DNA from 3 places in the Streptomyces sp. NPDC048523 genome. Region 2 is predicted to be linked to each of the others. Evidence: predicted binding sites of a transcription regulator. Region 2 holds the regulator's gene; each other region holds the start of a gene.
The links. Region 2 encodes HrcA, which represses chaperone genes, less so after heat shock. Its sites were predicted from a motif close to TTNGCACTCNGNNNNNCNGAGTGCNAA; they were not measured.
Positions count from the first base shown of each region.

Region 1: groES (co-chaperone GroES) is a predicted target of HrcA. The motif match lies at 1,466-1,492, and genes of this name have one in related genera.
Region 3: groL (chaperonin GroEL) is a predicted target of HrcA. The motif match lies at 2,144-2,170, and genes of this name have one in related genera.

Region 1 covers NZ_JBICWQ010000003.1:315,127-318,401, reverse strand. Annotated here, with positions in the region: gene groL (chaperonin GroEL) at 1-901, opposite strand, end outside; gene groES (co-chaperone GroES) at 1,013-1,321, opposite strand; gene ACGFWE_RS17310 (polysaccharide deacetylase family protein) at 1,637-2,413, opposite strand; gene ACGFWE_RS17305 (polysaccharide deacetylase family protein) at 2,410-3,275, opposite strand, start outside.
Region 2 covers NZ_JBICWQ010000002.1:833,743-837,017, forward strand. Annotated here, with positions in the region: gene ACGFWE_RS12740 (nitronate monooxygenase) at 1-376, opposite strand, end outside; gene dnaJ (molecular chaperone DnaJ) at 429-1,568, opposite strand; gene hrcA (heat-inducible transcriptional repressor HrcA) at 1,569-2,585, opposite strand; gene ACGFWE_RS12755 (MBL fold metallo-hydrolase) at 2,736-3,275, shown strand, end outside.
Region 3 covers NZ_JBICWQ010000006.1:454,068-457,342, forward strand. Annotated here, with positions in the region: gene groL (chaperonin GroEL) at 356-1,981, opposite strand; gene ACGFWE_RS31400 (cold-shock protein) at 2,682-2,888, opposite strand.

The DNA of each region.
Region 1 (3,275 bases), on a different contig from region 2:
TGACCTCGGCGCCGGTCAGGGTCGCCATGTCCTGCAGCATCGCCTTGCGGCGGTCACCGAAGCCGGGGGCCTTGACGGCGACCGCGTTGAAGGTGCCGCGGATCTTGTTGACGACCAGGGTCGACAGGGCCTCGCCCTCGACGTCCTCGGCGATGATCAGCAGCGGCTTGGAGGCGCCCGCCTGGATGACCTTCTCGAGAAGCGGAAGCAGGTCCTGGATCGAGGAGATCTTGCCCTGGTTGATCAGGATGTACGGGTCGTCGAGGACGGCCTCCATACGCTCCTGGTCGGAGACCATGTACGGCGACAGGTAGCCCTTGTCGAAGGCCATGCCCTCGGTGAAGTCCAGCTCCAGACCGAAGGTGTTGGACTCCTCGACGGTGATGACACCGTCCTTGCCGACCTTGTCCATCGCCTCGGCGATGAGCTCGCCGACCTGGCTGTCCTGGGCGGACAGACCGGCGACGGCGGCGATGTCGGACTTCTCGTCGATCGGGCGGGCGGTCGCGAGGAGCTCCTCGGACACGGCCTTCACCGCGGCATCGATGCCCTTCTTCAGGGCGGCCGGGGAGGCACCCGCGGCGACGTTCTTCAGGCCCTCGCGGACCAGCGCCTGGGCGAGCACGGTGGCGGTGGTGGTGCCGTCACCCGCGATGTCGTTGGTCTTGGTCGCCACCTCCTTCACCAGCTGGGCACCGAGGTTCTCGTACGGGTCCTCGATCTCGACCTCACGGGCGATCGTGACACCGTCGTTGGTGATGGTGGGAGCGCCGAACTTCTTGTCGATGACGACGTTGCGGCCCTTGGGGCCGATCGTCACCTTGACCGTGTCGGCAAGCTTGTTGACGCCGCGCTCGAGGGCGCGACGGGCGTCCTCGTCGAACTTCAGGATCTTCGCCATGGGAGCGTGAGCCCTCTCGGAAATCTAGGGGAAAAGAGACTGCGCCCCGGGCGCCCGGCTTGTCAGTGGTCGGGGGGCCAGGGGCGCAGCTCAAAGAAATGCTTCGGTGAATTACTTCTCGATGATCGCGAGCACGTCGCGGGCCGAGAGGACGAGGTACTCCTCGCCGCTGTACTTCACCTCGGTGCCGCCGTACTTGCTGTACAGCACGATGTCGCCGGTCTTGACGTCGAGCGGCAGGCGCTCGCCGTTCTCGAAGCGGCCCGGGCCCACGGCCAGGACGACGCCCTCCTGGGGCTTCTCCTTGGCGGTGTCCGGGATGACCAGGCCAGAGGCGGTGGTCTGCTCGGCGTCGAGCGGCTGGACCACAATGCGGTCCTCGAGCGGCTTGATGGCAACCTTGGAGCTGGTGGTCGTCACGATCCGACCTCCCCCTTCGGAGATCACGGGGTTGACTGTCTGAGGTGGCGACCAGGTGGATCCGTCGTCGCGGGTGCCGGACCTGCCCGTCGCTGTGTTGGCACTCTCCAGGGGGGAGTGCCAGACCCGAGACTATGACCGTGATTAGCACTCGGTCAAGCGGAGTGCCAATTCGCGGCGCGGCTGAGCGGAATTCGGGTGCGGGTGAATGGGGGTTGCCGCTCTGGGGGCTGCCGCCCCCAGGCCCCCGCTACGGCCCAAGGGCCTCGTCCTCAAACTCCCCCAGAGGGGGCACCCCCAGACGGGCTGAAATGCCTACAGGTAGTCCTCCAGCCGACCCACTGTCAGCCCTCGGCGCTGGATCTCCCGCAGCAGTCTCAGGGTCGGGCCCGTCGCCGCTCCCGACGGAACCGAGACGATGTCGCCCGCCCGCAGCGGCCGCTCCGGCACGCCGCCCTCCGCCGACACGCTCCACAGCACCACCGCCGAGAGCCCGCAGTCGGCCGCCGCGCGCAGGGTCGTGCGGTCGTACGTGCCGTAGGGCGGCCGGAACAGTCGTGGCCGGATCCCGAAGCGGGAGCGCACCTTCTCCTGCTGGCCGCAGATCTCGGCGCGCTGGCCGGTGTACGGCAGCCCGCGCAGGGCCGGGTGGTCCAGGGTGTGGTTCTGGATGCTCGCGCCGACCGACCTGAGGCGCGCGAAGTGGCCGTAGCCGGGGCCGACGACGCTGTCCGTGAGGAACATGCTGACGGGCAGCCGCAGTTCACGGACCAGGTCGACGAAGCGCGGGTCCTTCTCCGCGCCGTCGTCGTAGGTGAGGAAGACGACCTTGTCGGACGTCGGCACCCGCTTCACCACCGGTGGCACCCGGCCCGGGCCCGCCACCGCGCGCGCCGGCACCCGCGGGGGCGACGGCAGCGGGGCCGCGAGACCCCAGTGGCGGTACGGCCGCCCGTCCGCCCTTGCCGGCCCGTACGACCCCACCCGCTGGGCCGCCTTCTTGCCCAGCCGTTCGATGGGGTCGACGGACTGGGCGCAGCCGGCGAGGAGTACGGCCGCCAGTGCGGCGGCGACCAGGGTCCGCGGTCTCACAGGTAGTCCTCGAGGCGTGCGACGGCGTACCCCTCGGCCGTGACCTTGTCCAGGAAGCGGCGGACCATGTCGGTCATCGTGCCCTTCCAGTCCTCCCGGCCCCGGAAGTGGCTGAGCACGATGTCGCCGGGGTGGATCCGCTGGTCCTCCTCGCGGTACTCCCAGTGGTCGACGAAGACCTCCTCGTTCCAGATCGGCGCGTACCTGATGCCGCAGGACCCGGCCGCGCGCAGGGTGTCCTCGTTGTAGTTGCCGTACGGCGGGCGGAAGAGCGCGGGCCGCGTGCCGTAGTGCTTCTCGACGACGTCCTGCATGCCGCAGATCTCGCGCTTCTGGCGGGCGTACGACAGCGCGGGCAGGTAGGGGTGGTGGAGGGTGTGGTTGTTCAGCACGACCCCCGCGTCCCGCATCTTCGCGAAGTAGCCGTAGTCGTCCTTGACCAGGTAGTCGCTGAGGAAGGCGGTGTAGGGGATCTCCAGCTCGCTCATCATCCGCAGGAACGCGGGGTCCTTCTCGGCGCCGTCGTCGATGGTGAGGAAGACGATCTTCTCTTCGGTGGGGATGGTGGTGAAGACCGGGGGCAGCCCCTTCTCCTCGTGGCCCTCGACCTCGAAGCCCTCGCGGGTGGTGATGCGGGGCTTGGTCACGGGCGCGGGCGGCGCCGTCAGCGGGACCTGCTTCAGCCCCCAGCGCCTGGCGGTGGCGATCCGTCTCTGCTCGGCGCGGAGCCTGGCGGCCCGGATGACGGTCTTGTCGGCCTGGAGGTCGGCGGCGGGGGCGGCCGCGGGGGCCGGAGGTGCCTTGAGGGGCCGCTGCGGCCGTGCGTCCGTCCCGGCCGGGCGGGCGCAGCCGGAGACCAGGG
Region 2 (3,275 bases):
CCACCGGCACGGGGTTGTCGAGCAGTACGGCGAGCTTGGCGTCGTACCCGTCGTCACGGCCGCTGTCGCGGTCGCCGAGCTCGGTGTCGTACCAGGTGGCCTCGCCGGCCAGCTGGTGGGCGTAGACCTCGACGGCCGCCGGGTCGGCGTACTCGGGCTGCGGCATGAAGAGGTTGACGCCGAAGGGGCGTCCGGTCAGCCCGCGCAGCTGCTTGATCTCCTGGTACAACCCGTCGGCCGTCTTGTACCCGGCGGCGAGGAATCCGAGCCCGCCCGCATCGGACACGGCGGCGGCGAGGCGCGGCACGGAGACGCCGCCCGCCATGGGGGCCTGCACGATCGGATGAGGGAAGAGATCGGTCAGTGCGGAGGACATGACGGCATGTTGTCACGTCCTCCGAACAAGTCCGAATCGGCCCTTGGACAGCTCACGTACGGCCGTTGAACGCGTCCTTCAACCGCGAGAACAGCCCCTGCTGCCCCGGCTGGAACTGCCCCGTGGGCCGTTCCTCGCCGCGGAGTATGGCCAGCTCGCGCAGGAGGCGCTCCTGCTCGGGGTCCAGCTTGGTCGGGGTCTGGACCTCGACGTGGACGATGAGGTCGCCCCGGCCGCCGCCGCGCAGGTGGGTGACGCCCCGGCTGTGCAGGGGGATCGACTGGCCGGACTGGGTACCGGGCCGGATGTCGACCTCCTCCAGGCCGTCGAGGGTCTCCAGCGGCACCTTCGTGCCGAGTGACGCCGCCGTCATCGGGAGCGTGACCGTGCAGTGCAGGTCGTCGCCACGCCGCTGGAACTGCGAGTGCGGGAGTTCATGGATCTCGACGTACAGGTCACCGGCGGGACCGCCACCGGGGCCGACCTCGCCCTCGCCCGCGAGCTGGATCCGGGTGCCGTTGTCCACACCGGCCGGGATCTTCACGGTGAGTGTGCGACGCGAGCGGACCCGGCCGTCGCCGGCGCACTCGGGGCACGGGGTCGGGACCACGGTGCCGAAGCCCTGGCACTGCGGGCACGGTCGGGACGTCATGACCTGGCCCAGGAAGGACCGCGTCACCTGCGACACCTCACCGCGGCCGCGGCACATGTCACACGTCTGGGCCGAGGTCCCCGGCGCCGCGCCCTCACCACTGCAGGTGGTGCAGACGATCGCCGTGTCGACCTGGATGTCCTTCGTCGTGCCGAAGGCCGCCTCGTCGAGCTCGATCTCCAGCCGGATCATCGCGTCCTGGCCGCGCCGGGTGCGCGAACGCGGACCCCGCTGCGACGCCGTACCGAAGAACGCGTCCATGATGTCCGAGAAGTTCCCGAACCCACCGGCCCCGAAGCCGCCCGCGCCACCGCCGCCGGCCTGCGAGAGCGGGTCACCGCCGAGGTCGTAGACCTGCTTCTTCTGCGGGTCCGAGAGCACCTCGTAAGCGGCGTTGATCTCCTTGAACCGCTCCTGGGTCTTCGGATCAGGGTTGACATCCGGGTGCAGCTCGCGAGCGAGCCGACGGAAGGCCTTCTTGATCTCTTCCTGCGACGCGTCGCGGCGCACGCCGAGAACGGCGTAGTAGTCCGTGGCCACTTACGACTCCGCCAGGATCTGTCCGACGTACCGTGCCACTGCGCGTACCGCTCCCATCGTTCCCGGGTAATCCATGCGGGTCGGTCCGACCACGCCGAGCTTGGCGACTGCCTCGTTGCCCGAACCGTAGCCGACCGACACCACTGAAGTTGAGTTGAGTCCCTCGTAGGCGTTCTCGTGACCGATGCGTACGGTCATGCCCGAATCCCCGGCCTCGCCAAGGAGCTTGAGGAGCACGACCTGCTCCTCCAGCGCCTCGAGGACTGGCCGGATGGTGAGGGGAAAGTCATGTCCGAAGCGGGTGAGATTGGCGGTGCCGCCGATCATCAGCCGCTCCTCGTTCTCCTCGACGAGCGTCTCCAGGAGAGTGGAGAGCACTGTCGAGACCGTACCCCGGTCCTCGACGTCGAAGCCTTCGGGCAGGTCCTCGACCAGTTGCGGCACATCGGCGAACCGCCGCCCGGCGATCCGGCTGTTGAGCCGCGCCCGCAGATCGGCGAGCGAGGCCTCGCCGAAGGGGGCCGGGCAGTCGACCATGCGCTGCTCGACCCGGCCGGTGTCCGTGATCAGCACGAGCATCACGCGCGCCGGGGCGAGCGAGAGCAGTTCCACGTGCCGCACGGTCGAGCGGGTGAGGGACGGGTACTGCACGACGGCCACCTGCCGCGTGAGCTGCGCGAGCAGCCGCACGGTGCGGGCCACGACGTCGTCGAGGTCCACGGCGCCGTCGAGGAAGTTCTGGATCGCGCGCCGCTCGGGCGCGGTCATCGGCTTGACGCCCGCCAGTTTGTCGACGAACAGCCGGTAGCCCTTGTCGGTCGGGATCCGCCCGGCACTGGTGTGCGGCTGGGCGATGAACCCCTCGTCCTCCAGGACCGCCATGTCGTTGCGGACGGTCGCCGGGGAGACTCCGAGGTTGTGCCGCTCGGTCAGGGCCTTCGACCCGACCGGCTCCTCGGTGCCGACATAGTCCTGGACGATGGCGCGCAACACCTGAAGCCTGCGTTCACTCAGCATCGCGCACACCTCCAGAAGTCGTTCCCTTGGCGCCTTGCCTGGCACTCTGTCTCCCCGAGTGCCAGCGTCCCCGGGCCAGTGTACGGCGGTGGGGTACTCCTCGGGCAAGGCTGGTCCTGGCAGGACCGGTCGTACGGCTAGCGTCGCGGTATGACGGTGACTTGGGAAGAGCTCGGGTGGGAGCGGGTCGCGGCCGGGGTGGGACGGTGCCGGCTGCCGGGCTGGGACTGTACGGCGGGCCTGGTGATCGGCGCGGGCACGGCCCTGTTGGTGGACGCGGGCTCGGGCCTCGCGGAGGGTGCCCGGCTGCGCGCGCAGGCCGAGGAACTGGCCGGCCACCGTGTGACCCATCTCGCGCTCACCCACCCCCACTTCGACCATGTCTTCGGTGCGGCGGCGTTCGCGGGGGCGGAGGTGTTCGGCGCGGTGGGCGTGGAGACGGTGCTGGCGGGGCGGCGCGGCCGCGCGGAACTGCGGGCGGACGCGGTGCGCAACGGACTGGACCCGGCGGTGGCCGACGAGGCGGTGGACGCCCTCGTCTCGCCCCGGCATCACGTCTCGGGCGAGTGGACGCTCGACCTCGGCGACGGCCGCCAGGTCCTGCTGGCGAACGTCGGCCCCGGTCACACGGCCCACGACCTCGCCGTCCTCGTCCCCGGCGCCCCGGAGGTCGTCTTCTGCGGCGACCTG
Region 3 (3,275 bases), on a different contig from region 2:
ACTCCTCGGTATGTGCATGCGCATGGACAGTACCCAGGAGTCAACCGCCTCGTCCGCCCCAGGATTTCCTGTCGCGCTGTGACTCGGGCCACGCACGGAAGAAGCCCGCCCCACGAGTGTGGGGCGGGCTTCTTGTGGAGCGCCGGGCAGGCCTTGCACCTGCATCTCCCCGCAGGAAGCGGGGCGTCTTTCCTTGGACCACCAACGCGTAGTCGACCGACGGGAGTTCACGTCGGGCGGCTCGTGATCAAGCATAGCGCAAGAAAAGCCCGGGGGCGGCCACCCCCTGTTTCCAGGAAGTGCCGCCCCCGGCAAGGACGTTGATCAACCGTCAGGCCTGGCGGCCGGGGGTCGATCAGAAGTCCATGTCACCGCCCGGCATGCCGCCGCCGGCCGGGGCAGCGCCCGCCTTCTCCGGCTTGTCGGCGATGACGGCCTCGGTGGTGAGGAACAGCGCGGCGATGGAGGCGGCGTTCTGCAGGGCAGAGCGCGTGACCTTCGCCGGGTCGATGATGCCTTCGGCGATCATGTCGACGTACTCACCGGTCGCGGCGTTCAGGCCGTGGCCGACGGGCAGGTTGCGCACCTTCTCGACGATGACGCCACCCTCGAGACCACCGTTGACGGCGATCTGCTTGAGCGGGGCCTCCAGGGCCAGCTTCACGGCGTTGGCGCCGGTCAGCTCGTCACCCTCCAGGTCCAGCTTCTCGAAGACCGAGGAGGCCTGGATGAGGGCCACGCCACCACCGGCGACGATGCCCTCCTCGACGGCCGCCTTCGCGTTGCGAACGGCGTCCTCGATGCGGTGCTTGCGCTCCTTGAGCTCGACCTCGGTCGCGGCACCGGCCTTGATGACGGCGACGCCACCGGCGAGCTTCGCCAGGCGCTCCTGGAGCTTCTCGCGGTCGTAGTCCGAGTCGCTGTTCTCGATCTCGGCGCGGATCTGGTTGACCCGGCCCTGAACCTGCTCGGAGGAGCCGGCACCGTCGACGATGGTGGTCTCGTCCTTGGTGATGACGACCTTGCGGGCGCGGCCCAGGAGGTCGATGGTGGTGTTCTCCAGCTTGAGGCCGACCTCCTCGGAGATGACCTCGCCGCCGGTGAGGATGGCGATGTCGTTCAGCATCGCCTTGCGGCGGTCACCGAAGCCCGGGGCCTTGACGGCGACGGACTTGAAGGTGCCGCGGATCTTGTTGACGACCAGGGTCGACAGGGCCTCGCCCTCGACGTCCTCGGCGATGATCAGCAGCGGCTTGCCCGACTGCATGACCTTCTCCAGGAGCGGGAGCAGGTCCTTGACGGAGCCGATCTTGGAGTTGGCGATCAGGATGTAGGGGTCGTCGAGCGACGCCTCCATCCGCTCCATGTCGGTGGCGAAGTACGCCGAGATGTAGCCCTTGTCGAAGCGCATACCCTCGGTGAGCTCCAGCTCCAGACCGAAGGTCTGGGACTCCTCGACGGTGATGACGCCTTCCTTGCCGACCTTGTCCATCGCCTCGGCGATGAGCTCGCCGATCTGGGTGTCGGCGGCGGAGATGGAGGCCGTGGAGGCGATCTGCTCCTTGGTCTCGACATCCTTGGCCTGCTCGAGCAGGGCGGCGGAGACGGCCTCGACGGCCTTCTCGATACCGCGCTTGAGGGCCATGGGGTTGGCGCCGGCGGCTACGTTGCGCAGGCCTTCCTTGACCAGGGCCTGGGCGAGCACGGTCGCGGTGGTCGTACCGTCACCGGCGACGTCGTCCGTCTTCTTGGCGACTTCCTTGACCAGCTCGGCGCCGATCTTCTCGTACGGGTCCTCGAGCTCGATCTCCTTGGCGATGGAGACACCATCGTTGGTGATCGTGGGGGCGCCCCACTTCTTCTCGAGGACGACGTTGCGGCCCTTGGGGCCGAGCGTCACCTTGACGGCGTCCGCGAGCTGGTTCATGCCGCGCTCGAGGCCGCGCCGCGCCTCCTCGTCGAACGCGATGATCTTGGCCATGTGAAGTGGTCCCTCCAGGACTGGGGGTGATTCCTTCGGACCGCGCCCGCGCCCGCGACGGACGGCTCGCCGGCCTGTGGATCCTTGCCCCACAAGGCCTGCGGGCCTCACCGACCCGGTCCATCTTTGTCACTCTCACCTTCAGAGTGCTAACGCCAATGATTAGCACTCGGCATGGTCGAGTGCAAGCGCCTCTCGCGTATCGGGCCCCCGGGGCGGGGGTGAGTGGGCCGCCCGGGCGGGTGGTCCGGGGGCGCCAACAGGGCCGGGTTCGGGGTGTCGTGCCTCGCCGCGACTGCGGTCGGGGTGGGACTCGCGGGGTGGGGAGAGGCCGGGCGGGCCTCAAGCCGCGTACGGCGGGCAGGGGACGGGGTGGGGGGTGTCCGCCCGCAGCGGCCGGCGTCCGTCACAGGGCACCACTCAAGGGACCGAGCCGCCGGACCGAGGACGGACACCCCCCACCCCGGCCCCGACCCACAACACACCGCACGCGCTACACAAGCCCCCACCGGAGCCGCACAGGCCGCCGCAGGCATCCAGGGGCGCGGGGAACTGCGCAAAACGCCCGCCCCCACCGAGCCCGCACCCGTGAACGCACCCCGCACGCACATGCCGAAGGGCCCGTACCCATGACTCCCCATGGGGTACGAGCCCTCCGAAGAAGAACGAAGAACGACGCTGTTGTTACCCGGCGCGTGCTTCAGCCAGTCGCGAGACGAACCATGTCCGCCTGCGGCCCCTTCTGACCTTGCGAGATCTCGAACTCGACCCGCTGGCCCTCTTCAAGGGTGCGGTAGCCGTCCATCTGAATCGCGCTGTAGTGGACGAATACATCCGCACCACCGTCGACCGCGATGAAGCCGTACCCCTTCTCCGCGTTGAACCACTTGACGGTGCCCTGAGCCATGCCTAACTCCCCTATTACTGGCCCTTGCACGGATCCACACTTCATGGATCCGGGTCAGACCTCACCCCCCACATGGTTGGGGGCGTGCGCCGGAACGCGTCGACCGCGGCTGAATGTATCTGTCCAACTGCCGTCTGCAACAGGTCAATCGGACGAGAATTCTGGACGGAAGGGGTCCGGAATGTAGTGAGAATTCGCCCGAATTCGGGGCAAGTCGGGCCCCACAAAAGGAGCATAAGACGCAAAGAACCCACACACTTTGGCTACTTCTCGTCGCATCAGAAGTCGGAACTCATATGCGCCCGGCATGAAGGAAGCAGCAGGTTCCCCAACTGTACCGTGCTCAACCATAGAGAATTGCCCCCTCCGCTTCTCTCGCGGAGAGGG